2 regions of the Vreelandella sulfidaeris Esulfide1 genome follow, and region 2 is predicted to be linked to the other one. Evidence: predicted binding sites of a transcription regulator. Region 2 holds the regulator's gene; the other holds the start of a gene.
What was found. The regulator FliA, encoded in region 2, starts transcription of late flagellar genes. The targets are predictions, from matches to a motif close to CTAAAGTTNNNNNNNNNNCNGCCGATA.

Region 1: the regulator FliA is predicted to act here: its motif matches at 2,188-2,214, upstream of fliD (flagellar filament capping protein FliD).

The regions. Positions count from the first base shown of each region.
Region 1 covers NZ_CM133364.1:3,569,303-3,573,144, forward strand. The annotation lists gene ACW44H_RS16620 (flagellin N-terminal helical domain-containing protein) at 1-471, opposite strand, end outside; gene fliD (flagellar filament capping protein FliD) at 744-2,144, opposite strand; gene ACW44H_RS16630 (hypothetical protein) at 3,184-3,540, shown strand.
Region 2 covers NZ_CM133364.1:130,910-150,028, forward strand. The annotation lists gene ACW44H_RS00600 (protein-glutamate methylesterase/protein-glutamine glutaminase) at 1-275, shown strand, start outside; gene ACW44H_RS00605 (methyl-accepting chemotaxis protein) at 381-2,081, shown strand; gene cheY (chemotaxis response regulator CheY) at 2,154-2,543, shown strand; gene cheZ (protein phosphatase CheZ) at 2,585-3,280, shown strand; gene flhB (flagellar biosynthesis protein FlhB) at 3,385-4,551, shown strand; gene flhA (flagellar biosynthesis protein FlhA) at 4,548-6,635, shown strand; gene flhF (flagellar biosynthesis protein FlhF) at 6,695-8,878, shown strand; gene ACW44H_RS00635 (hypothetical protein) at 8,875-9,441, shown strand; gene ACW44H_RS00640 (flagellar protein FlhE) at 9,467-9,895, shown strand; gene ACW44H_RS00645 (RNA polymerase sigma factor FliA) at 9,922-10,623, shown strand; gene ACW44H_RS00650 (motility protein A) at 10,664-11,485, shown strand; gene ACW44H_RS00655 (OmpA/MotB family protein) at 11,491-12,165, shown strand; gene ACW44H_RS00660 (hypothetical protein) at 12,213-12,791, opposite strand; gene ACW44H_RS00665 (adenosylcobalamin-dependent ribonucleoside-diphosphate reductase) at 13,000-15,111, shown strand; gene ACW44H_RS00670 (ribonucleoside-diphosphate reductase) at 15,172-15,963, shown strand; gene ACW44H_RS00675 (Crp/Fnr family transcriptional regulator) at 16,059-16,802, opposite strand; gene uvrA (excinuclease ABC subunit UvrA) at 17,001-19,119, opposite strand, start outside.

The DNA of each region.
Region 1 (3,842 bases), 780 kb from region 2:
CGTTTGACCATCTTTGGCACCCACTTGGATGGAGAAGCTAGTACCAGTAGCCGCAGCAGCAAAAAGATCTCGTCCGTTGAACTGAGTCTGTTCCGTTACACGATCGATTTCAGCAAGGCGCTCATTGACTTCTTCCTGAATGGAGTCAATGTCCTGGGCAGTGTTGGTATCGTTCTGTGCCTGAACCGTCAGCTCACGGATACGCTGCAAGTTGTCGTTGACTTGGTCCAACGCGCCTTCTGCAGTTTGTGCCAGTGAAATACCGTCGTTAGCGTTACGTGAAGCTTGGTTCAGGCCAGTCACGGTGCTGGTCATACGGTTGGCGATGGCTTGGCCAGCGGCGTCATCTTTTGCGCTGTTGATACGCAGGCCTGAGGAAAGACGCTCTTGTGCTTGCTGTAGCGAGCTTTGTGCGCCTTTCAGGTTGTTTTGGCCAATCAACGCTGTGATGTTTGTATTGATAACGGACATTGTGAATCTCCTACGTATAGTTACTGGCCTGGTCGGCCTGCCTGACGGCTTGCTGCCGTTATATTTATTAACGGCAGCCCTAGGATTTACTTAAATTTTTTATGCTCTTTTTGTGTAAATAAATGTATCAAAAAATCTTAGGGCTTTATGCTATCACCGCTAACGCCTCAGCCTTATGTCACAAGCTATTGAGGCAGGGTGCAATTAATAAAAAACCCCTTCCTTGGCGGGAAGGGGCTAACAAATGAAAGACAATCTTTTTGAACTACCTGTTATTTACGGCTGCTCATTTGCGAATTGATCATATCGAGCTGCTGGGTGAGATAACCACTAGTGGCGTTCATTTGCGCCATCATTGAGTCTAACTGCGTGAACTGCTTCCGGTAGCGCTCAATCGTGCGCTCAATAGAGGTTTCGGTACGTTCAAAACGGCTATCCAGGGCCACCACGCTTGCTTCTGCACTGCGATTAGCACTGCCCAAAGCACCGTTTTCGCCCAGTAATTTCTCCAATGTTTTGCTTACCTGGCCCCCCATACCTGTCTCATCGCTACTACCAGCAAAAAAAGCTGCCAAACCGTCTTGATTGCTCGCCACGGTATCGCTCATCTTTTGGGAATCCAGCGTGAGCTTACCTTCTTTATTGAGCTCAATGCCTATGTCTGATAAGCGAGTAATATCGCCGCCGGGTACATTACCTACCAATGCAGAACGCATTTGAGACTCAACTGAGCGCACCGCACGGTCGCCTATCAAATCACCAGCCGCTTCGCCGCCGCCATTAAATGCGGTTAGCTCTCCAATAAGATCTTTAAGGGCGTTGTAGCCTTTTACAAAACCTTCAACCGACTCGCGTACTGCAAGCGTATTGCGTGCTACCACTACTGTATTGGGACTGCCCGCTTCAGTTACCTTTTCAAGATTAAGCGTGACGCCCTCAATAGCACCTTCTACTTTGTTCGTGGCACTGGTGATGTCAATACCATTCACTTTCAATTGAGCATCACGGCCTTCGTAGGCAGTCGTACCTTCTAGTGTCACTCCCCCCGTAAGTCCTGAAAAAGCCATCTGGTTAATAGAAGCCTCTTTACCACTCGCAGAGGAGTTGAGTGCTAAGCGATAGCCTGTGCCATCGTTAACGATGGAAGCGCTAACTTTAGGGCCGTCTCCAAAGTCGAAGCCATTGATTTGGTCGCGAATAGATTCTAGAGAACTGCTTTCAGTCAGGGAAATATCCTGAGTAATAGGATTTCCATCAGCATCGTTACCGAAGGTCAGAGCAAGACTCGCGTTAGCGCCTGTCAGCGGCTTGGTTAGAGCATCATCCCCCTGAATGCTGTTGGTCGCCAAGCTTCCCGCCCGTGCCAGCTGAGTAACCTCAACATCGTAACGCCCAGCCGTTGCTTCACTGCTCGCCGTTGCCTTAACGGCGCTACCGCCTAGAATCTCAGTCGAAAGGCTTTGGTAAAGCTTCGGGTCATTGAGCTTGTTGACGGAGGTCTGGAATTGCTCTATTGCGATTTTGATCTGACCATAACCAGAAATTTTAGCGTTCTGGTTTTCTTTTTGCTGCGTAATCGGCACTAGTTTCTGGTTTTCAGCCGTTCGCAACTCTTTCAGCAGGCCTGTCAAATCAAGCCCTGACCCAACGCCAAGTGAAGAAATCGATGCCATCAGTACAGTCCTCTCAGACACAAAATATAAATTCTATAAATATTATCGGCCAAAAATGAAGTAACTTTAGCCCTTGTTCGTCAATTTGGTAATACTTGCAAGTCAGTGAGTTAGCAACTAGCTTATAAAATAAGCTGATACTTATATGACTTCCCTCAAATCTCGTCACTATCGGCGCTGCTGGTGAAAATACTGGCTAGCCGCAAGCATTTGCTCCTCTAGGATACCTAACTGCGACAACTGCCAATGAGAATGTTGCTGAACAGAGCCATCACTTGAGGCAGCTAGTGCTGGGATTGTCACTGTCGTTTTTTTCATTGGCTCTCTCTCTTTTTTAGAGGGCAGTCTACCTAGTATAAGCAGGCTGTCACTCTCTTCCGAGGCATCCAAAGAAAGTGTGCTTTTAGCATTCAGTTTGCTCCATGTGTCTAGTAACGCCACAGACACCTCCGCACCTCAAATAAGGCTTTATGTACCATGGGCATATCGACTATTCCCTATAAATATAACCAGCACAAATTTAATTTACTACTAACGTATACCTTCAACTTTTGCCACGCCACCATAGGAATAACTAATTACAATAGTAGAATGGTTCTTTTAATTTCTTTTTACAGATATCGAGGCAATTTAAATATCAAAGGTTTATTTGATTACAGCAATACTCACCTTTTCACTTCTCTTGTTAGCTATTATTCATTACAGAAAACAAGCCAAAACTCAAGTATTATTAGGGGAGTTAAAACGTAGTCATTAAACCACAAGTTACAATTAACAACCTTTCTTAACGCGCCAATTACTTCTTTGCCTCAGTCGCTATAGTGAAGCACCCTTATGGTTACATAATACGCGAGTGGCGCTTAGGCATTATTTAATAGTTAGCGGCACTGATCGTTATGCTGCCAGTTGTATCCTTCAGTTTTGTGAATGCTTCATGTTCTCTGCGAACAATACGAGCATAGACCTTGGTCTAATCTAGACATTAGTTTATAATGCGCTGCAACAAGCTCACCTTGGGCTAACCGCAGGAGAACATACGATGCCTCCCGAACTAACGTCTCCAGAAACGGCTACACAACGCCCTACCCAATCGCCTTTGGGGTTGTCGACCGCCGCGAATGTTCAACGCAGCCTTCGCCAATGTTTGTCGGTTGCCGCTGAATTGCTGTACGACCACGGCCATGTATTAGAAACCATTACCTTGCCTCAGCGTGGCTTAGCCCGCCGCGAACTTTTAGCGCTTAGCGCGGCAGCGCCTACCTGGGCCACCTGCCAACAGGTAATGGAAGCCAGTGAAGCGGCCACCTTAAATGAGCATGGCCGCTTTGTATTGACCCGCCTTGGTCGTGAAATGATGTTTGATATGTTTGGCCAAGGGGCCGCTGATTGCGCTTAGGCGTATCCATGCGGCGTTAAATCTGCGCATAAAAAAACCGCCCGTAGGTGCTGCCTACGGGCGGTTTTTGTTTGGGCTTAACGCAGACCGAGCAGCGAAAGGATGAAGAGAACTACCACGATAAGACCAATGATATAAATAATGTTACGCATTATGGCGCTCCTTGCTTATTGCGTTTCGGGGAAAATCAAATAGTTGCTTGCCCTTAAGTTACCCCCATAGCCTAGCAGGCTTTTTCTTCTTTTGCGTAGTCTAGGTATATTTCCTTACTCGAAAGTGACATCTCTCGTCATATCCGAAGC
Region 2 (19,119 bases):
TAGACGTACTGTTTCATTCAGCGGCTCAACACGCAGGCAAGAACTCCATCGGAGTGATCCTTACCGGCATGGGAAAAGACGGTGCAGTAGGGCTGCTTGAAATGCGCCAAGCGGGCGCGCCTACCATTGCTCAGAATGAGCAATCCTGTGTGGTCTTCGGTATGCCCCGTGAAGCTATTGCGGTCGGGGGCGCAGTAGAGGTGGTTGCGTTAGATGACATTCCCACACGTATGATGGCGTTGATCGCAGCGTCAGGTCGTGCCCAGCGTGTGTAATGTTATCAATAAGTACTGAGTTAAAGTGCTTAGCAGAAATGCCTAGCATAAAAATGTTGCATAAACTCGGCATAAAAACCTAATAAGCTCGCAAGGGAATTTCCAATGAACCGTTTACTGCGTAATTTGAGTATTCACGCCGCTGTGATCACGGCGCTCGTCTGTTTTGTTGCCCTGATTTTAGTAATTGCGGGCATGGCGGTTGTGGCTGACCGTAATTCACAAAGTAACCTGACGACGCTCAGTAATATTAGCGATGCGCAGTTAAATGAAATTAACCGTGCCGACTCGCTGCTAAACCAAGCGATGCTGGCGATGGAAACCGCCTCAAACTATTTGATGGTCGGCCAGACCCAGCAATCTAATGCGCAAGTCGCGATTGCAGGCGATCGGATTGCGCGTGCCGAAGAGCGTTTTGAACGCTTTGCCGCAGTCTCTCTGTCGCCCCAAGGAAAAGCGTTAGGGGACGCTTTAACTGCTGATTTTCGGAGCGTGCTCGGGCTAGTTAAACAGCAACACGAAACATTCGAATATATGGACTTGACCAGCTTCAACAACCTGCGTGACGAGTTGGTTGAGCCCTTGAGCAATTTGGCGACGAGCATGACGGCGTTTGTGGAGTACGGTTTCCAGCGGGTAGATGCCATCCGCACGGATGCGGCGGCTCAGGGCAACCTGTTTACCATGATCAATGCGGGCGTCGTTATCTTCGCAATGCTGATGACCTTGGTCATTTATTTGGGCCTACGCCGTACGGTGATTTCACCTTTAGGTAACGCCGTAGAGCGTCTGGATGCCATCGCTGAGGCTGATCTGACTAAGCCGCTGCCGGAAGCAGGTAAAAATGAGATTGGTCGCCTGTTTAGTGCCATGGCGACCATGCAGCAGAATCTTACCAATATCGTTAGCCGCGTACGTGAAGGCAGTAATGAAATTCACCACGGCACCCGCGAAATTGCCAGCGGTAACGCCGACCTTTCATCGCGCACTGAACAGCAGGCCGCTTCGATCCAAGAAACCGCCGCCAGCATGGAAGAGATGACCGCCACGGTAAAGCAGAACGCCGATAACGCCCGCCAAGCCAGTACATTGGCAGCAGATGCCTCCACCACGGCAGAACGCGGCGGGGAAGTGGTGGCGCAAGTGGTTCAGACCATGCACGGCATTTCTACCAGCTCGAAAAAAGTGGCTGATATTACCAGCGTTATTGATTCTATTGCCTTTCAAACCAATATCTTGGCGCTTAACGCTTCGGTAGAAGCCGCGCGTGCTGGCGAGCAAGGCCGAGGCTTTGCGGTAGTGGCCGGGGAAGTGCGTAATTTGGCCAGCCGCAGTGCGGATGCTGCCAAAGAGATTAAAACGCTGATTGATGTCTCGGTAACGCAAATTCAGCAAGGTTCTACGCTGGTCGAGCAGGCAGGCACCACGATGTCGGATGTAGTCACCGCCGTTCGACGTGTGACGGATATCATGGATGAAATTTCCGCCGCCTCCCAAGAGCAGAGCGATGGTATTGAGCAGGTCAGTCAGGCCGTTGGCCAAATGGATCAAGTGACCCAGCAAAACGCGGCATTGGTACAAGAAGCCTCTGCAGCAGCCGCCTCGCTTGAAGAGCAGGCCAACCGATTGGAACAGGCAGTCGCCGTGTTCAAATTGTTGGGTATGCAGGCTGCGGCACACCAGGTGCTACCCTCTGCGTCCTCAACTTACACACCTCCCAACGCGATGCCTGCCCCTAAGGCCGGTCAGCAAGCCCGTCCACCTGCTCCGCAGCGGAGCGACCAAGAAGAGTGGGAAGAGTTTTAAAGAAACGTTTTAAACCCCTGACTGTGTATTTTCCAGTTACCCCTGTGCCATGTACTGAATAGAGGATGACCGATGGCAGATAAAAACATGAGTTTCCTGGTTGTAGACGACTTTCCCACCATGCGTCGGATCGTGCGTAGTCTACTTAAGGAACTAGGTTTCACTAACGTGGATGAAGCAGAGGATGGTCAGGATGCGCTCAATAAGCTGCGTGCTGGCAATTTTGATTTTGTCGTTTCGGATTGGAATATGCCCAATCTGGATGGCTTGGAGATGCTCAAGGAGATCCGTCAGGACGACGCTTTAAAAAGTCTTCCCGTGCTGATGGTGACCGCAGAAGCGAAGAAGGAAAACATTATAGCGGCGGCTCAGGCGGGTGCGAACGGCTATGTCGTTAAGCCGTTCACTGCCGCCACCCTGGAAGAGAAGCTCAATAAGATCTTCGACAAACTGGGTATGTGAGCGACTGAGCCTACGGGCTTGGTTAATGAGGAGACAACATTATGAGCCAGAATGAGCAGTCCGATTCTGCCCAGCTGTCCGAGCAAGCCGCTGAAGACCTAATTCATCGCATCGGTAAGTTGACGCGCATGTTGCGCGAGAACATGCGTGAATTAGGGTTGGATAAAGAGATTGAGAAGGCGGCAGTAGCCATTCCCGATGCACGCGACCGCTTGCACTATGTCGCCACCATGACGGAGCAGGCAGCAGATCGAGCGCTCAATGCCGTTGACCGTGCACAGCCGCTGCAGGATCAGTTGTCAGACCGAGCGGAAGCGCTAGATAAGCGCTGGGCCGAGTGGTTTGAAGCGCCAAAAGAGCTGGACGAGGCCAAGGCACTCGTCGTTGAGACACGCACTTATCTCAGCGACGTGCCCGATGTGGTGTCAGCGACTAACAAAGAGCTGATGGAAATCATGATGGCCCAGGACTTTCAAGACCTGACCGGCCAAGTGATCAAGAAGATGATGGACGTGATCCATGAGATCGAGCATCAGTTGGTGCAGGTGCTTATTGATAACGCGCCGGGCGCCCATGCACGAGAAACGTTGCAGCGCAAGGCCGAGGATCAGTGGAAAAGCGACAATGCACGGCGTAACGAAGAGCTTTTGAACGGGCCACAAGTGAAGGATAATGTTCCTGATACCGTCTCTGGACAAGACCAAGTAGACGACTTGTTGGATGAATTAGGCTTTTAAAGCGCGTTATTAAACGCCCTCTGGGCACGCAAGCACGCTATTCAGCCGTCCCTATGGGCGGCTGAATACGTGTTAAGCTTCGCTTCACCTGGCCGGATACCCGAATGGCAGATAACGATAGCGACCAGGAAAAGACAGAAGAGGCCACCCCCAGGCGAAAAGAAAAGGCCCGCGAAGAGGGGCAGGTGCCCCGTTCCCGCGAGTTAAACACCTTTTTACTTCTGCTGGGCGGCGTCATTGGCCTTTATAGCATGGGCAAAATGCTTTATGACCAGTTGGGGGCGGTGATGGAGCAGGCGTTTTTGTTTGAGCGTCGCCAGGCAATGGAAAGTACGCCCATGCTGGTCAATGCGCTGGATCTTGGTCAGCGCACTTTATTTACCATGATGCCGCTTTTTTTACTGTTAGCCGTGATTGCATTAGTAGCCCCGGGGCTGATGGGAGGCTGGTTGATATCGGCTAAGTCAATGCAGCCCAAGTTTTCCAAGCTAGATCCTATTAAGGGCGTAAAGCGTATCATCTCCACCCAGGCACTGATCGAATTGGCAAAAGCGATCGCCAAGTCGGTGCTGGTAGGGGGCGTCGCCGCGATTTTTTTGTATTTCAACATCGGCAAATTTATGGCGCTCATGGATCAGCCCATCCAGCAAGCGCTGACCAATGCACTGACCATGGCGGCTCAGGCGGCCGGGCTAATGGTACTGGTGTTGATCGTGGTCATTTTGATCGATGTTCCTTTCCAGCTCTGGGACAATGCTAAAAAGCTGCGCATGAGCCAGGAAGAGATCAAGCGTGAGCACAAAGAATCGGAAGGCGACCCGCAAGTGAAAGCGCGCATTCGCCAGCAGCAGCAGGCCATGGCGCGTGGCAGGATGATGAGTAAAGTACCGCAAGCAGATGTCATTATTACCAACCCGACTCACTATGCGATAGCGTTGTCTTACCAAGAAGGCAGCATGGGTGCCCCGCGGCTGGTAGCAAAAGGCGCCGATGCGGTGGCCGCGCGCATTCGTGAAATCGGCGAAGAGGCAGGGGTGCCAAGATTGCAGGCTGCGCCATTGGCACGTGCCTTGTATTATCACGTGGACCTAGAGGCGGAGGTGCCTGCCGAATTGTATACCGCAGTGGCGGAAGTAATGGCTTGGGCTTACCGCCTCAAGCAAGTAGCACACCAGGGAGGCGAGATGCCTCCAACCCCCGATAATCTGCCGGTTCCCCCGGATATGGAAAGCCCCGGGCATGGCGCCGGTGGTAATGAGGCGCAACCATGAAAGGCTTAAGTCAGCTAATAGGTCAGCGCGGCTGGGTGGGTGATGTGCACATGAAGCTGCTAGTCGGGCCTCTGCTCATCCTGATGATTTTGGGCATGATGATTGTGCCCTTACCCCCTTTCGCCCTGGATTTGCTTTTTACCTTCAATATCGCTCTGGCCATTATGGTGCTAATGGTCAGCATGTTTACGCAAAAACCGCTCGACTTTGCGGCGTTTCCCGCTGTGTTGCTATTTACAACGCTGCTGCGTCTGTCGCTCAACGTCGCCTCCACCCGCGTGGTACTAATGGAAGGACACCAAGGCGGTGCGTCGGCTGGTAAAGTCATTGAAGCGTTTGGGGCTTTCTTGGTCGGCGGTAATTTCGCCGTGGGCTTAGTGGTCTTCCTGATTTTGGTCATCATCAACTTTATGGTTATCACCAAAGGTGCTGGCCGTATTGCTGAGGTAGGTGCCCGTTTTACGCTGGATGCGATGCCCGGTAAGCAAATGGCCATTGATGCCGATCTGAATGCTGGCTTAATCGGTGAAGAAGACGCCAAAAAGCGCCGCGCAGAAGTCGCTCAAGAGGCTGATTTCTTTGGTTCGATGGACGGTGCAAGCAAGTTTGTCCGTGGCGATGCCATTGCCGGTTTGGTGATTATGGTGGTCAATATCATCGGCGGGCTGATGATTGGCATGCTGCAGCATGATATGGGCTTTGCCGCGGCAGGGCAGACCTACATGCTGCTGGCGATCGGTGACGGTCTCGTGGCACAAATCCCCGCCCTGGTCATCTCGACCGCAGCGGGTGTCACGGTATCTCGGGTGAGTACCGACACGAATGAAGACATTGGCCAGCAAATGCTCAGCCAACTGTTCGTTAACCCTCAGGTGCTAATATTAGCCGCCGTAGTGATGGGCCTACTGGGCATGGTGCCCGGCATGCCCAATTTGGTATTTCTGCTCTTTACTGCGCTATTGGGTGGTTTGGCGTGGTTTATTATACGCCAAAAAGATCAGGCGCTGGTTAAAGAGGAAATTGCCGCGGCCCCTGTACCATTACAAGAAACCCCCGAAGCGAGTTGGGAAGATGTGCAGTTGGTCGATACGCTTGGGTTGGAAGTGGGCCATCGCTTAATACCGCTGGTTGACTCGCGTCAAAAAGGCGAGCTGCTCGGGCGGATTAAAAGTGTGCGTAAAAAGTTTGCGCAAGAAGTGGGCTTCTTACCGCCGGTCGTGCATATCCGCGATAATTTGGAGCTGCCACCCAACACCTATGTGCTCTCTATGAAAGGCGCTGAGATTGGCCGTGCCGAGGCGCAGCCGGGTAAATGGCTGGCGATTAACCCGGGGCAGGTCTCAGGCGAGCTGCAGGGCACCCAAACCCAGGATCCGGCCTTTGGTTTGCCCGCTGTTTGGATTGATGCCAATCAGCGTGAACATGCCCAGGTATACGGTTACACCGTTGTTGATGCCAGTACGGTGATAGCGACTCACTTAAACCACCTATTGCATCGTCATTCACCCGAAATGTTGGGCCGCCAGGAAGTTCAGAGGCTGCTCGATAAAATGGGCGATGATCAAAAAACGCTGGTCGAAGAAGTGATTCCAAAAGCCATTTCGCTAACGGTATTGCAGCGTATCCTGCAAAATCTGCTCGATGAAGATGTCTCTATTCGTGATATGCGCACCATTTTGGATACCCTGGCGGAGTTTGCTGCGCAGCAAAAAGATCCTAATGAGTTAACGGCGCTGGTGCGGGTCGCCCTGGGCCGCGCGATTGTCCAGCAATGGTTTGCAGGCCAGGAGACGCTCAATGTAATGGGGCTGGATGCCCAGTTGGAGCAGGTGTTGGTGCAGGCCATGAATGGCAACGGTGCAATGGAGCCTGGGCTGGCAGAGACACTGATGACGCAGGCGCAGCAGGCGCTCGAACGCCACGAAAGCTCAGGCGAGCCACCTGTGCTGGTCGTGCAGCATTCGCTAAGGGCGGTGCTATCACGCTTCTTACGCCGTCGTCTACGCCATATGTCGGTACTGTCCCAGGCAGAGATTCCTGATGATCGTACATTAAGAGTGACTACCGTGGTGGGCGGACGATAGTAACCCCCTGCCGTGATAGGCTAACGTTGATCATTTCCAGTATAGGCAAAGGGTAAGTCATGAGTGTTAGACGTTTCGTGGGAGCCAACAGTCGTGATGTGATGCGCCAAGTGCGTGAAACGCTTGGTGAAGATGCCCTGATTGTGGCCAATCGGCGTACCGAAGGGGGCGTTGAAATCTTGGCCATGGCGGACGAAGCCATTGACCACTTTGAGCCTTCACCCGAGCCTACACCACCTGAATCGCCGGCCTCCCCCCCGGCGCAAGACCCGATGCAGGCAATGAGTGAGCGCTTACTGCGTGAAATGCAGGATATGCGAGCGCTGTTGGCAACCAATCAATCCGCCAATGCTGCCGTCTCACGCCAGGTAACGCCGACAGGTACGGCCGCAAGGCTGCGGCAGCTGCTATGGAACGTTGGTTTTAGCAGTGAGCTCGCTGATGAGCTGCTTGTAGGATTGCCTGAACCGCTAACCGCGTTAAGCGGGGATAGTGAAGCGCCGCTGCAGTGGCTGCGGCAACAATTAATGGAACGTCTCTGCGTGCTCAGCGATGAGCCAAGCTTCTTCGATCAAACCGGCATCGTCGCATTGGTAGGGCCAACAGGGGTGGGGAAAACCACCACTACCGCTAAGTTAGCGGCACGCTTTGTGTTGCGCCACGGCACGCGCCCAGTGGCGCTGGTTACCACCGATAGCTTCCGGATCGGCGCCCATGAGCAATTGCGCATCTATGCGCGACTGTTGGATACGCCCATGTACGCACTGGATGCCGAACAGCCCATCGACGATTTGCTGGGTCGTTTGCAGGGCAAACAGTGGGTGATTATCGATACCGTAGGCATGAGCCAGCGTGACCAGCGAGTCATAGAGCAAATTGCCCACCTTCAAGGGGGGCGCTCCCGAGTGCGCCTGGTACTACTGCTGAATGCGGCCAGTCAGCCGGAAACGCTCGAAGAGGTCGTGTTACGTTATCGGCAGGCGGCGCGGGCCGCGGGTGCAGAACTAGACGATTGTATTATCACCAAGCAGGATGAGGCGGGTCGCCTTGCACCGGTGTTGGATATTGTTATGCGCCATGGCATGCGCGTGCTGTTTGGGTCTTATGGCCAGCAGGTGCCGGAAGATATGGCGATTGCCAGTGCTGATACGTTGGTGGATCAAGCGCTGAAAACGGCGACGCCGAACCGTGAGCGCGTCCACCATGTTGATGCGCCAATGGGAATGCCACGCTGGTCGCGTGATGTATTGGGACAAGGGCGTCGCTTGTCGTCGCTACTGGCGCGGTTACGCCAACGGATTACTGGGTTTTCAGAATTAGAGGCGATCTGGGACTTGGCTTCACTACCGAGCCGTGTGCAGGAAGAGCGTTTGAATGCTTTGCTCGCCGGTTATCCGGCGGCGAATACTACCTTGGGCATGGCGTGGTCAGCACGGCGAAACGAACGCGGCTGTGATTGGGCAATGCCCGACATTGGCCTGGATACAGATGGCGCATGGCTGGCGTTACCCTGGCTACAGCATCGCCATGCCGCGGGCTGGCAGCCGCGCTTAGCCGCGCTGACTGAATCAAGTGGTGTAGCGGTACACTTACTACCACGTTTACCCGAGCCCGACGCGTTGGCGTGGCTGGAAGCCGAGCATTTGACCTGGGTCAGCCAAGTGGCCCCCAGTCATCGGGTATTCTTTCACCATGAGCGCCAGAGCATTCGGCAGTTGTTTAGTGACAGCGTGCTGACGCACCAAGTGGGTGTACGCTTTCGTGGTCAACCTGTACAACTTTGGACCGCCTACGCGGAAGTTGAAGACGCGACAGGCTATGCGCTGCTCGCTTGGTATGGAGAAATTCGCGACCCTGAAAGCGCGAAAGTGGTGACGCGCCGCTATTGGCTTACCCCGGCTCGATTAGGGACAGAAGTGCTCTCACTATTGCTAACACAGCTACAAAGCGATGGATTATCAACGTTGACGCGCCGCGCCTGGCAGCAGTTAAAAGAAGCCGACAGTGGGGATCTAAATGCCGAAGTGCGTCTGCTAATGGCCAGCGGTGTGGCGGCGGTCGCCGGGCACCTCGATGTTGCTGATGATGAAGGAGCACAAACGCTGCGCGGTGATCTACTTAGCCTATCAGGTACGAGCCGTCGTCGTCGCGATACCGGCATGCTTGATGCGCTGGTATACGCATTTATGGCCCGCGATGCGATTCGCCAAATGGGCAGTGTTAGTCGAGAGGGTGTGGCGTGAGTGGTCAAGACCAAGCCTCAGGGTTACGCAAGTGGGCAAATCTGCAGCGCCAACAGCAGCAGACTGAGGATGCAGTTGATGTCGCGGCGGCAGAGCATGTCTCCGAACACACCTCCCCCTTATTATCGCCGACGGTAGCGACGGTTGAAGAGACAACGATATTAGCGCCGCCCAGACCCAAAATTCCGCTTATTGTGGTGGGGCTACCCGGTCATGGTGCAGCCCAGGTGAACAAGGTCAAAGCGCGACTGGGACAGTGGTCAACGCAAGGTCGCAGCTGGGCGGGTACGCCTGATGACTGGGATATTCGTGCCGTCATGGCGGAAACTGCCGACCTGGCTCAATTACGTGAACAATATAGCCGCTGGGCGCTATGGATCAATAGCGACGCCGACGCCTTTGCCGCTATGTACCGTACCTTGCGTCAGTTACATGAACGGGGCGGCCCGCGCCGTTTGCTGGCGCTTCACGAGCCTAACTTGCCTCGTCAGGGGTTGCTCGATAACTTGCGCGGAGCTGCTGAGTACTACTTAAATATGGAACTATTGGTGCTTGCACGATGAGCATACTCCGCCGAGGAGGCTTAGCATGCTAAGCTGGGTAGTAAGAGGAACATTGCCACGAATTGTGCTGCTGCTGGTAGGCTGCCTACTGATAGGGTTAACGGGAAGTGCCCAGGCGGCAGCCGGCAGTTGGAGTGCCCAGATCCCTGGAATGATGGTGGCCATGAGTGATCGAGCAAGCGCTAGTCAGAACGCTTATCCGCCTGCCGGCATTAACCTCCAGTCAGGTCAGCTCGGTCGTATTCAGTGGCAATTTCAATCTCCCCCTGGTGCGCTGTTAAACGCCTGGTTGTGCCATCCTGAGCAGTGCGTTGCGTTAACAGGTATGCGTGGCTCTACTACCGCGCTAGCGGGACAAAGAGCCAATGCGCCGTTGTATTTTCGCTTCGCTTTACGCCCAGGCCAGCGGCCTGTTCGTGTGCAGGGGTTGCAAATGATTGTGAACTATCAGTGAAGGCTGTATAGCCGCGAGGCGAGAGGATGTACACAGCACAAGGCAGGATTAAACAAAACGAGCTGTTGACGCAATACATGCCACTGGTGCGACGTCAGGCCTTGACGCTTCAGGTCCGTTTGCCAGCCAGCATTGAGCTCGATGACCTTATTCAGGCCGGCATGGTGGGGCTGTTGGAAGCACTCGGACGTTTCGATGCTACCCAAGGCGCAACCTTCGCTACGTTTGCCAGTCAGCGTATTCGGGGCGCAATGATGGACGAATTGCGCACCCGTGATTGGCTACCGCGCAGTGTGCGTCGCTCAGCGCGTGCGGTTGACGGTGCCGTTCGCCAATTGGAACAACAGTTAGGGCGGGCACCGGAAGAACACGAAATCGCTCTGCATCTTGAGATGCCGTTGAATGAGTATCAGCAACTTCTCAATGATACCAATAGCGGCCAGTTGTTACCGTATGAAGATCTGGTTGCCGAGGGCGGTGAGCCAGTCAGTAGTGAACTGAACAGCTCGCCGTTTGAGCAATTACTAGAGGGTCAGCAGCGACAAACGTTAATTGAAGCTATCGAGGCTCTACCCGAACGTGAAAAGCTGCTAATGGCGCTGTATTACCAAGAAGAACTCAACCTCAAGGAAGTAGGGGCTGTATTGGGCGTAACGGAATCACGCGTTTCTCAACTGCACAGTCAGGCCGTAAGTCGTTTACGCGCACGTTTGCACGACTCGGCATAACACCGCTTTTTACTCACTTGTGACCGGCAAGGAGCCGTGGATGAATCCTTCGACGTTAATAGGCATCTTTGCCAGCATATTGCTGTTGGTCAGTGTGCTGTTTTTCACTGCAGAGTCACCCGAAAGCTTTATCAATTGGCCGGGTCTGGCCATTGTAGTGACCGGTACCTTGGCGGCAACTTTTATCAGCTACCCACTGAAAGAAGTCGTGCGTGTTGTGCGGTTGGTGGGCTTGGTATTTCGGCGCGAAAATACTTATATGCGTGACGATATCCGCGAACTGGTGGATATGTCGCGGCTATGGTTTAAAGGCGACGTGCGGGCGGTAGAACGCGAGCTGGAGCATACCCGTAATCCGTTCTTACGCACCGGCATTCAACTGGTGATTGCCAATACCAAAGAGGACGAAATTTTTGACATGCTGCGCTGGCGCATTGCTCGCCTTAAAGCGCGTGAGCATGCCGAAGCACAAATATTTCGTACCATGGCGACCTACGCGCCAGCGTTTGGCATGATCGGCACCCTGGTGGGGCTGGTGAATATGCTGGAAGTCATGGATGCGGGCGACCTGCAGGTGATTGGCCCACGCATGGCAGTCGCCCTGCTAACCACCTTCTATGGCATTTTACTCGCCAACTTAGTGTTTAAGCCGATTGCAGTGAAGTTAGAGCGCCGCACTGAAGAGCGCCTAATTACCATGAACATGGTGCTGGAAGGTATTTCGCTGATTACCAAGCGCCGCCTGCCGTCGTTTATTGAAGAGACCCTCAACTCTTTTGTCGCTAACTACCACGATGAAATTCGCGACAATAGTGTCAAGCCAAGACCTGATTCGTCGGTGAGTTCGGCGGCCAAGGGATAGCCAGCATGTTAGACCGTGATACGCGCCATGCGCTGGAAATGACGCCATCGCCAGGCGATGGCGATGATGGTTGGCTAACCAGTTACCTAGATGTACTGACGCTGTTAATCACGCTCTTTGTGCTGCTGCTTTCTCTGACGCCGCCGGGTGGAGGAGAAGCGGCTGATACTGCTTACATGCAGTCGACAAGCGCTATAACGTCGTTGCCGCTAGCCTCTCTGGCCACTGGTATACAGCCCCGCCATGAAGGATTGCAGCCCCAGTTTGCGGGGCTCGATATTCCCGGTGTCAGCGTTTCACAGGGGCGTGAAGGGGTCACTTTGCGGATTGATACCAGTCTATTGTTCCCCAGCGGTCAAGCAGTGTTAACGCCTCGCGGGCGGGGGGTGGTTGAAAGCCTTTTGGATGTACTCGCCAGTTTTGATGGGCAGATTTCGGTAGAAGGCCATACCGACAGCGTGCCTATTTCGACAGTGCGCTTCCCCTCTAATTGGGAACTTTCATCAGCGCGGGCTATCGCTGTCGTGCGCCATTTAGAGCGTCAAGGGTTCAATATTTCACGTATGCGAGCCGTCGGCTATGCGGACACCCAGCCCATGGAACCGAACACAACCGCAGATGGCCGCGCTGCCAATCGGCGCGTCGAGCTACTGCTAAGGCAGCAGGCCGAGGGGGAATAGGTGACCAAGGCGCATCTGAGCTTATGCGCTATACGTTATTTTTGCTGCTAAGCCGCCGGCCCATTATTTTCACACTGACCCAGCATCCGTGAAATCGCAGCGTCGGCGCCTTGCAGGCTAAAGGTCATATACCACGGCTCGCGCTCTTCCTGGTCAAAACCGAGAAACAGCTGCTCACCTTGGCGCATATCGGTCATCAGGGATTCCAGGTCGCTTAGGTAAAAGTGGACATAAAAGCCATCGTCACCCCGTTCGGTAATAAATTCTGCCATGGTATCAATCACCGGCTGCTCATCAACACGCAGCCGGGCGGGCACAAGGTTAACTGCGCGGCTTTCACCCTGCTGTTGTTCAAGGGTGACGCGCATCTCCAGCCAGGGTAAATCGCATACGCCTTGAGTCGCATTAAGGCTAAGCGTTGCGTCTGAATAGCTGTGGGTTTCTACCGCCCGGTAGTGCTGTTCTCCGCCCAGCGAGAGCGTCAGCGATTGCCAATGGTCATGTGTGGCTATCTCGTCCGTATTGAACGTGGCCGCATTAGCCGCGGGCATGGCGGCCGCCAACAGGGCCGTCACCATGGCAACCCCTGTTAGCGAGGAGAGGCGTTGGGAGTGAGTTGTGAGCATACTTGAAGCCAGTTAGCCAAAAAACACTAGCCTATAGCGTGTGGAGGCCCAGCAAAAGAGTAACGCGCTGATTTTTCTATATATGGTAGAAAGGAATAAAAAAAGCCCCTCATGTAGTGTGAAGTCAAGGCTATACTTCACGCCGATGGCACGTATAATCGCTCTATTTGAGCGCTATATTCACCCCGCTGTGAAGGAGTTTTGCGACATGAGTACCGCTGCTAAGGCTATGAAGACCTCTAATGACGTTCCGATGCAGGCCCCCTCGCAGGAAATCTGGGATGCCAAATATCGTCTCAAGGACCGTCATAGCCAACCAGTCGATCAGGATGTCGGTGCTACGTTTGAACGTGTTGCACGCGCCCTCGCAGCGGTAGAAGGTGACAAAGCGGAAGAGTGGTTACCGAAATTCCGCTGGGCGCTTGAAAACGGCGCCATTCCTGCAGGCCGTATTCTTTCTAATGCGGGTGCAGAGGCCTACAAGCCGGCGGTAAGTCTGATCAATTGCACCGTCTCGCGCACGATCCGCGATTCAATGCGCGATATTCTCGACTCGGTGGTCGATGCGGGCATGACGTTGAAGTCGGGAGCCGGTATTGGCTACGACTTCTCAACGCTGCGCCATAAGGGCGCGTTTGTATTTGGCGCTGGCGCAGGCACGAACGGCCCGCTGGCGTTTATGGATATCTACGACAAGATGTGTTTTACCGTGGCCTCTGCTGGTGGTCGTCGCGGCGCACAGATGGGCACCTTTGATGTAGGTCATCCGGATGTGCGCGAATTTATCCAGGCTAAACGCGAAGCGGGCCGCCTGCGCCAGTTTAATCTTAGCTTGCTGATCACTGATGAGTTTATGGAAGCGGTCAAAAACAATACTGATTGGCCGCTGGCCTTCCCGCTGCACCCCGGTGAAAAAGAGGACGTAAAAGCGGAAGATCTGATCTACCGCGATTGGCCGGTGGTCGAAGAGGGCTACACGGTGGATGCCGAAGGGCGCGTCGCCTGTCGCATTGTAGAAGTGATCAAAGCGCGCGAACTGTGGGACACCATCATGTCTTCCACCTACGACTACGCCGAGCCAGGCTTTATCCTGATCGATCAAGTTAATCGTATGAACAATAATTGGTTCTGCGAAGATATCCGCGCCACCAACCCCTGTGGTGAACAGCCGCTGCCGCCGGAAGGCGCTTGCCTGCTGGGTTCCGTCAACTTGACCAAGTTTGTGATCGATCCCTTTGGCGCCGAGCCGCGCTTTGACTGGGAGCGCTATCGAAAAGTGGTCGCTATCTTTACCCGTATGCTCGACAACGTGGTTGAGATTGCTGGGCTGCCGCTGCCCCAGCAGCAGCGAGAAATAGAAGCCAAGCGTCGTCACGGCATGGGTTTTTTGGGCTTGGGGTCGACGCTTACCATGCTCAAAATCCCCTACGGTTCCAAACAGTCGCTGGTGTTTACCGATGAAGTAAGCCGCCATTTGGCGATTGAGGGCTGGAAGCAGGCACTGGAACTTTCTCAAGAGAAGGGCATGGCGCCGGTACTGGAGCAGGAACATACCATTACCCCCAAAATGCTGCGTGAGCGCCCGCAGCTGGCCAAAGATGGCTACGAAGTGGGTGATCAAGTGCCGGGGCGTATTCTGCACGCCCGTTACAGCCAGTACATGGCGCAAGTGGCCGAGCTTGAGCCCGAGCTAGTCGCCCAACTGGCCGAGCACGGCGCGCGCTTTACCCACCACAGCTCTATTGCGCCGACCGGCACGATTAGCCTGTCAATGGGTAACAACGCCTCCAACGGTATTGAGCCCTCTTTCTCGCACCGCTACTTCCGCAATATTATTCAGTCGGGTAAGAAAACCAAAGAGCAGGTAGAAGTCGTCTCTTTCGAGCTAGCCGCTTATCGTCACTTTATTGCAGCTGATGCTGTCGACAGCGATTTGCCTGATTATTTTGTCACCGCTGATGCGATCTCGCCCGAGCAGCACGTCGCCGTTCAGGCTGCCGCCCAGCACTGGGTCGATTCGGCGATCTCGAAAACGGTCAACGTGCCTACTGAATTTCCCTTTGAACAGTTTCAAAACCTCTATTTACAAGCCTATGAAAGCCGCTTAAAAGGCTGCACTACCTTCCGCTTTAACCCCGAGGCTTTCCAAGGCGTGCTGGTGCGCGAGGATGATCTTAAAAACACCACCTACGTGTTTGAGCTGGAAAACGGCGAAACCCTTGAGCTGACCGGGAATGAGAAGGTGATTTACGACGGGGAAGAGCATAACGCTGCCAACCTGTTTGATGGCTTAAAAGAAGGCACCTACGGCAAATGGTGATGCCGCGCGAAGCGCCATCTATTTACTAACGCACACCTTTGCTAAACGGAGATATAACCCATGGCTGTTGAAATCACCTCCAAAATTGTCGGTTATCGCATTAAGCAGCAAGACCAGCCCGTGCCCACTCCCGAGCTGCAGGATGAAAACCCGCTAACGGTGCGTATACCTTCCCGCCCGGAAGGCACCTTGGAAGCCGTGTCAGAAAAGATCTCGTATGTCGGCGCGGAAGGGCGCAAAAAAGTCTATCTGTTGGTGTCGTTTATGCCGGTGGAAGGCGTCATTGGTGGTAAACGTGTCGTGATAGAGCGGCCGGTGGAGTTCTTCTTTCCATCGGGCCAGCTCTCCAGTGAGCATCAGTGGATCACCGCGACCATGCGCAGCCTCTCGCTAGCGGCGCGAGGCGGTTACGTCACCCAGGCGGTGGCGGATCTGCGCAAAGTGGCTTGGGATAAAGGCTTGGTTCGCTGTGGCATGAACCGTTGGAACAAGCCAATGTTCCACGATTCAGAAGTCGCCGCCATTGCCTGGTCGATTCAACAGATTCTCTATCGCCGCGGCTTTTTGGATCGGGATGGCAATCAAGTGCCGGTTGAGCAACTGGTTGAGCGTTACGCCCACCGTATGACGCATGGCCATGCGTGGCAGCCCGGTGCGGAGGAAGAGGTAGCTGACGCACCCGTAGAGGCGGGTGCGGTAGAACCTATCGGCGGGAAAGCAACGACAGAAAAAAAGCCTGAGGGCAGCGGCCCAGCCACAGTGGGTAACTGCCCCGAGTGCCGCGGTGAGCTTATCATGATGGATGGCTGCCCGACCTGTTACGCAGGCTGTGGTTGGTCCAAATGTGGCTAATAAGGCATTAGCCAGCTAGCAGGGGCGTTGTTAACTACTCTCTGGCGCTTCCATTGCTTCAACGAACCCGCGTGCTCAATAGCACGCGGTTTTTTTTAAGCTGAGTCGGCTAGCACCATACGAATATTGTCATTGAGATAACAGTCATCAAATCCCGCTTCGTCACATAGCGCTTGCAGGTCAGGAATCGTTAAATTGTGGCGGTCACGGAACACTAATCCATCTTCGCTGAGCCCTGTAAAGGTACGGCTAACGTGGACCGGGCTGAGGCCAAGAACATCGGCCAGCTGCTCTTGAGAAAGCGGCAGACGGAACTGATTACTAATGTCGGGGTTGGTTTGGCGCAGCCGCAGATACATTTCATAGAGAAAATGGGCCATCTTTTGGCGGGCGGTGCGCCTTGCCAGCGTGACTAACCGTTCAGTTAGCATCGCTTGCTGACGGCTGCCAATGGCAAACATTATAGATGTGAGTTTGAGTGACCGGCGGAAAATGTTCAACATACGCTTATGTGGGAAGTGGCAAACCACACCGTTATCAATCATGCGCACGTTTTCAAGGCGTTCGGAGAAAGCAAACTCCCGCAGCCCGATAATATCGCCCGGCAAAAACACCTCCAAAATTTGCCGGTCGCCATTTTCTAGATGACGATAGGAGTAGGCCCAGCCGCTTTTGAGGGTACAAAACTCATTGGCCGGATCGCCTATCTCCCAAAGTAATGCGCCTGATTTAATATTAGTTGGGCTCTCCTCAAGGGTAGTAAGGAGCTGCTTTTCCTCCTCGGTTAATGAGCAAAAGTGGCTGAAGTGTTTGATAATGCAGCTTTTTTCATGACTCATGACTTATCCCTTCAGAAGAGAATTACTTAATCCTGCTAATGATTATTGGCTCGCCACTATAAACAATGTGGCCACCTATTGCGTTGCCCACATGTACTCTCTAGCGCGGCTATTTAGTCTGAGGGAGGGCAGACGCCCCTCCTCAAAAGAACCAACACCCATAAAGAACAAAAAACCATAGATAACAGCAGTGTAGTGTCAGCGCTTCGTTGCGCGGTTTCCACGTTCCAGCAGGGGTGCTAAGAAACGTCCGGTATGCGAGACATTCTGTTTTGCAATCTGTTCCGGTGTGCCTTCGGCAATAATCTGCCCGCCACCGGAGCCCCCTTCAGGCCCTAGGTCGACAATCCAATCGGCAGTTTTGATCACATCCAGGTTGTGTTCAATCACGACGATAGTGTTGCCATGATCCCGCAGGCGGTGGAGCACCGTCAGCAGTTGGCGTATATCTTCAAAGTGCAGTCCGGTGGTCGGTTCATCCAATATATACAGTGTCTTACCCGTATCACGCTTGGCTAATTCACGGGCGAGTTTTACCCGCTGTGCTTCCCCGCCGGAAAGAGTCGTTGCACTCTGCCCCAGGCGAATGTAGGAGAGGCCCACATCGAGCAGGGTCTGCAGGCGACGAGCAATGGCCGGTACCGGGCTGAAGAATTCTAGCGCGTCTTCCACCGTCATGGTCAGCACTTCGTGAATGGTTTTGCCCTTGTAGTGAATATCCAACGTTTCGCGGTTATAGCGCTTGCCTTTACAAACATCGCAGGGCACGTAGATATCCGGCAGGAAGTGCATTTCTACCTTGATCATGCCTTCGCCCTGGCACGCCTCGCAGCGTCCACCTTTAACGTTAAAGCTGAAGCGACCGGGTTTGTAACCTCGAGAACGTGCTTCCTGGGTGCCTGCAAACAGCTCACGAATTGGCGTAAAAATGCCTGTGTAGGTGGCCGGGTTGGAGCGCGGCGTACGCCCAATCGGACTTTGATCGATATCGATCACTTTATCGAGTTGATCAAGCCCTTCGATCTTCTCATAAGGTGCGGCGGTCAGCGTGGTGGCGCGATTAAGCTCCCGAGCCGCGATCGGCATCAGCGTGCCGTTGATTAGCGTCGACTTGCCTGAACCAGAGACGCCGGTAATGGCGATAAACAGTCCCAGCGGCAATGTAAGCGTTACGTCTTGCAGGTTGTTGCCGGTAGCGCCGCGTACAGTCAACTGCTTTTCCGGGTTGCCGGGAATACGGTAGGGCGGCACGGCAATTTCGCGCGTGCCGATCAGGTACTGACCGGTCAGCGAGTTGGGATTGTCCATCACGTCCTGAGGCGTACCTTGAGCGACGATTTCACCGCCATGTACGCCCGCCCCAGGGCCGATATCCAGTACATGATCGGCGGCACGGATAGCATCTTCGTCGTGCTCAACCACAATGACGGTATTACCCAGGTCGCGCAACCGCTCAAGGGTTTTCAGCAGCCGGTCATTGTCGCGTTGGTGAAGGCCAATTGACGGCTCGTCAAGGATATACATTACCCCGACCAAGCCAGCGCCAATCTGGCTGGCCAAGCGGATGCGCTGGGCCTCACCACCGGAAAGGGTGTCTGCGCTGCGCTCCAGGTTGAGGTAATCCAGGCCGACATTTACCAGGAACTCTAACCGGGCGTGGATCTCGTGGACGATTTTATCGGCAATCTCGCCTTTGCGTCCCGGTAGGCTTAGATCGGCAAAGTAGCGCCAAGCTTCACCAATCGGAAAGCGTACGACGTCGGCGATATTATGGTCATCCACGTACACATGGCGTGATTCTTTACGCAGTCGTGAGCCGTTGCAGGTGGCACAGGGCTGTACCGCGATGTATTTGACCAGGTCATCGCGCACCATATTAGACTCGGTTTCCCGATAGCGGCGCTGCATATTGGGCAGCACGCCCTCAAAAACATGCTCGCGAGTAACTTTACGGCCGCGGTCGCCGACATAGGAGAACGGTATGGCCTCGTCGCCGCTACCATTGAGAATGATGTCCTGCTCGTGGCGGGCGAGCTCTTGCCAAGGCGTCTCTAGCTCAAAGCGGTAGTGCTTGGCCAGCGCCTGGAGCTGGGTAAAGTAGTAAATGTTGCGCCGGTCCCAGCCTTTAATCACGCCTTCCGCCAGCGATAGCTCCGGGTGGCTGATCAGCTTTTCGGGGTCGAAGTACTGCTGCACGCCCAGCCCATCGCAAGTGGGACAAGCACCCGCCGGATTATTAAACGAGAACATGCGCGGCTCAAGCTCCGCTAGCGAGTAGCCACATACCGGACAGGCAAAACGCGACGAGAAAGCAATA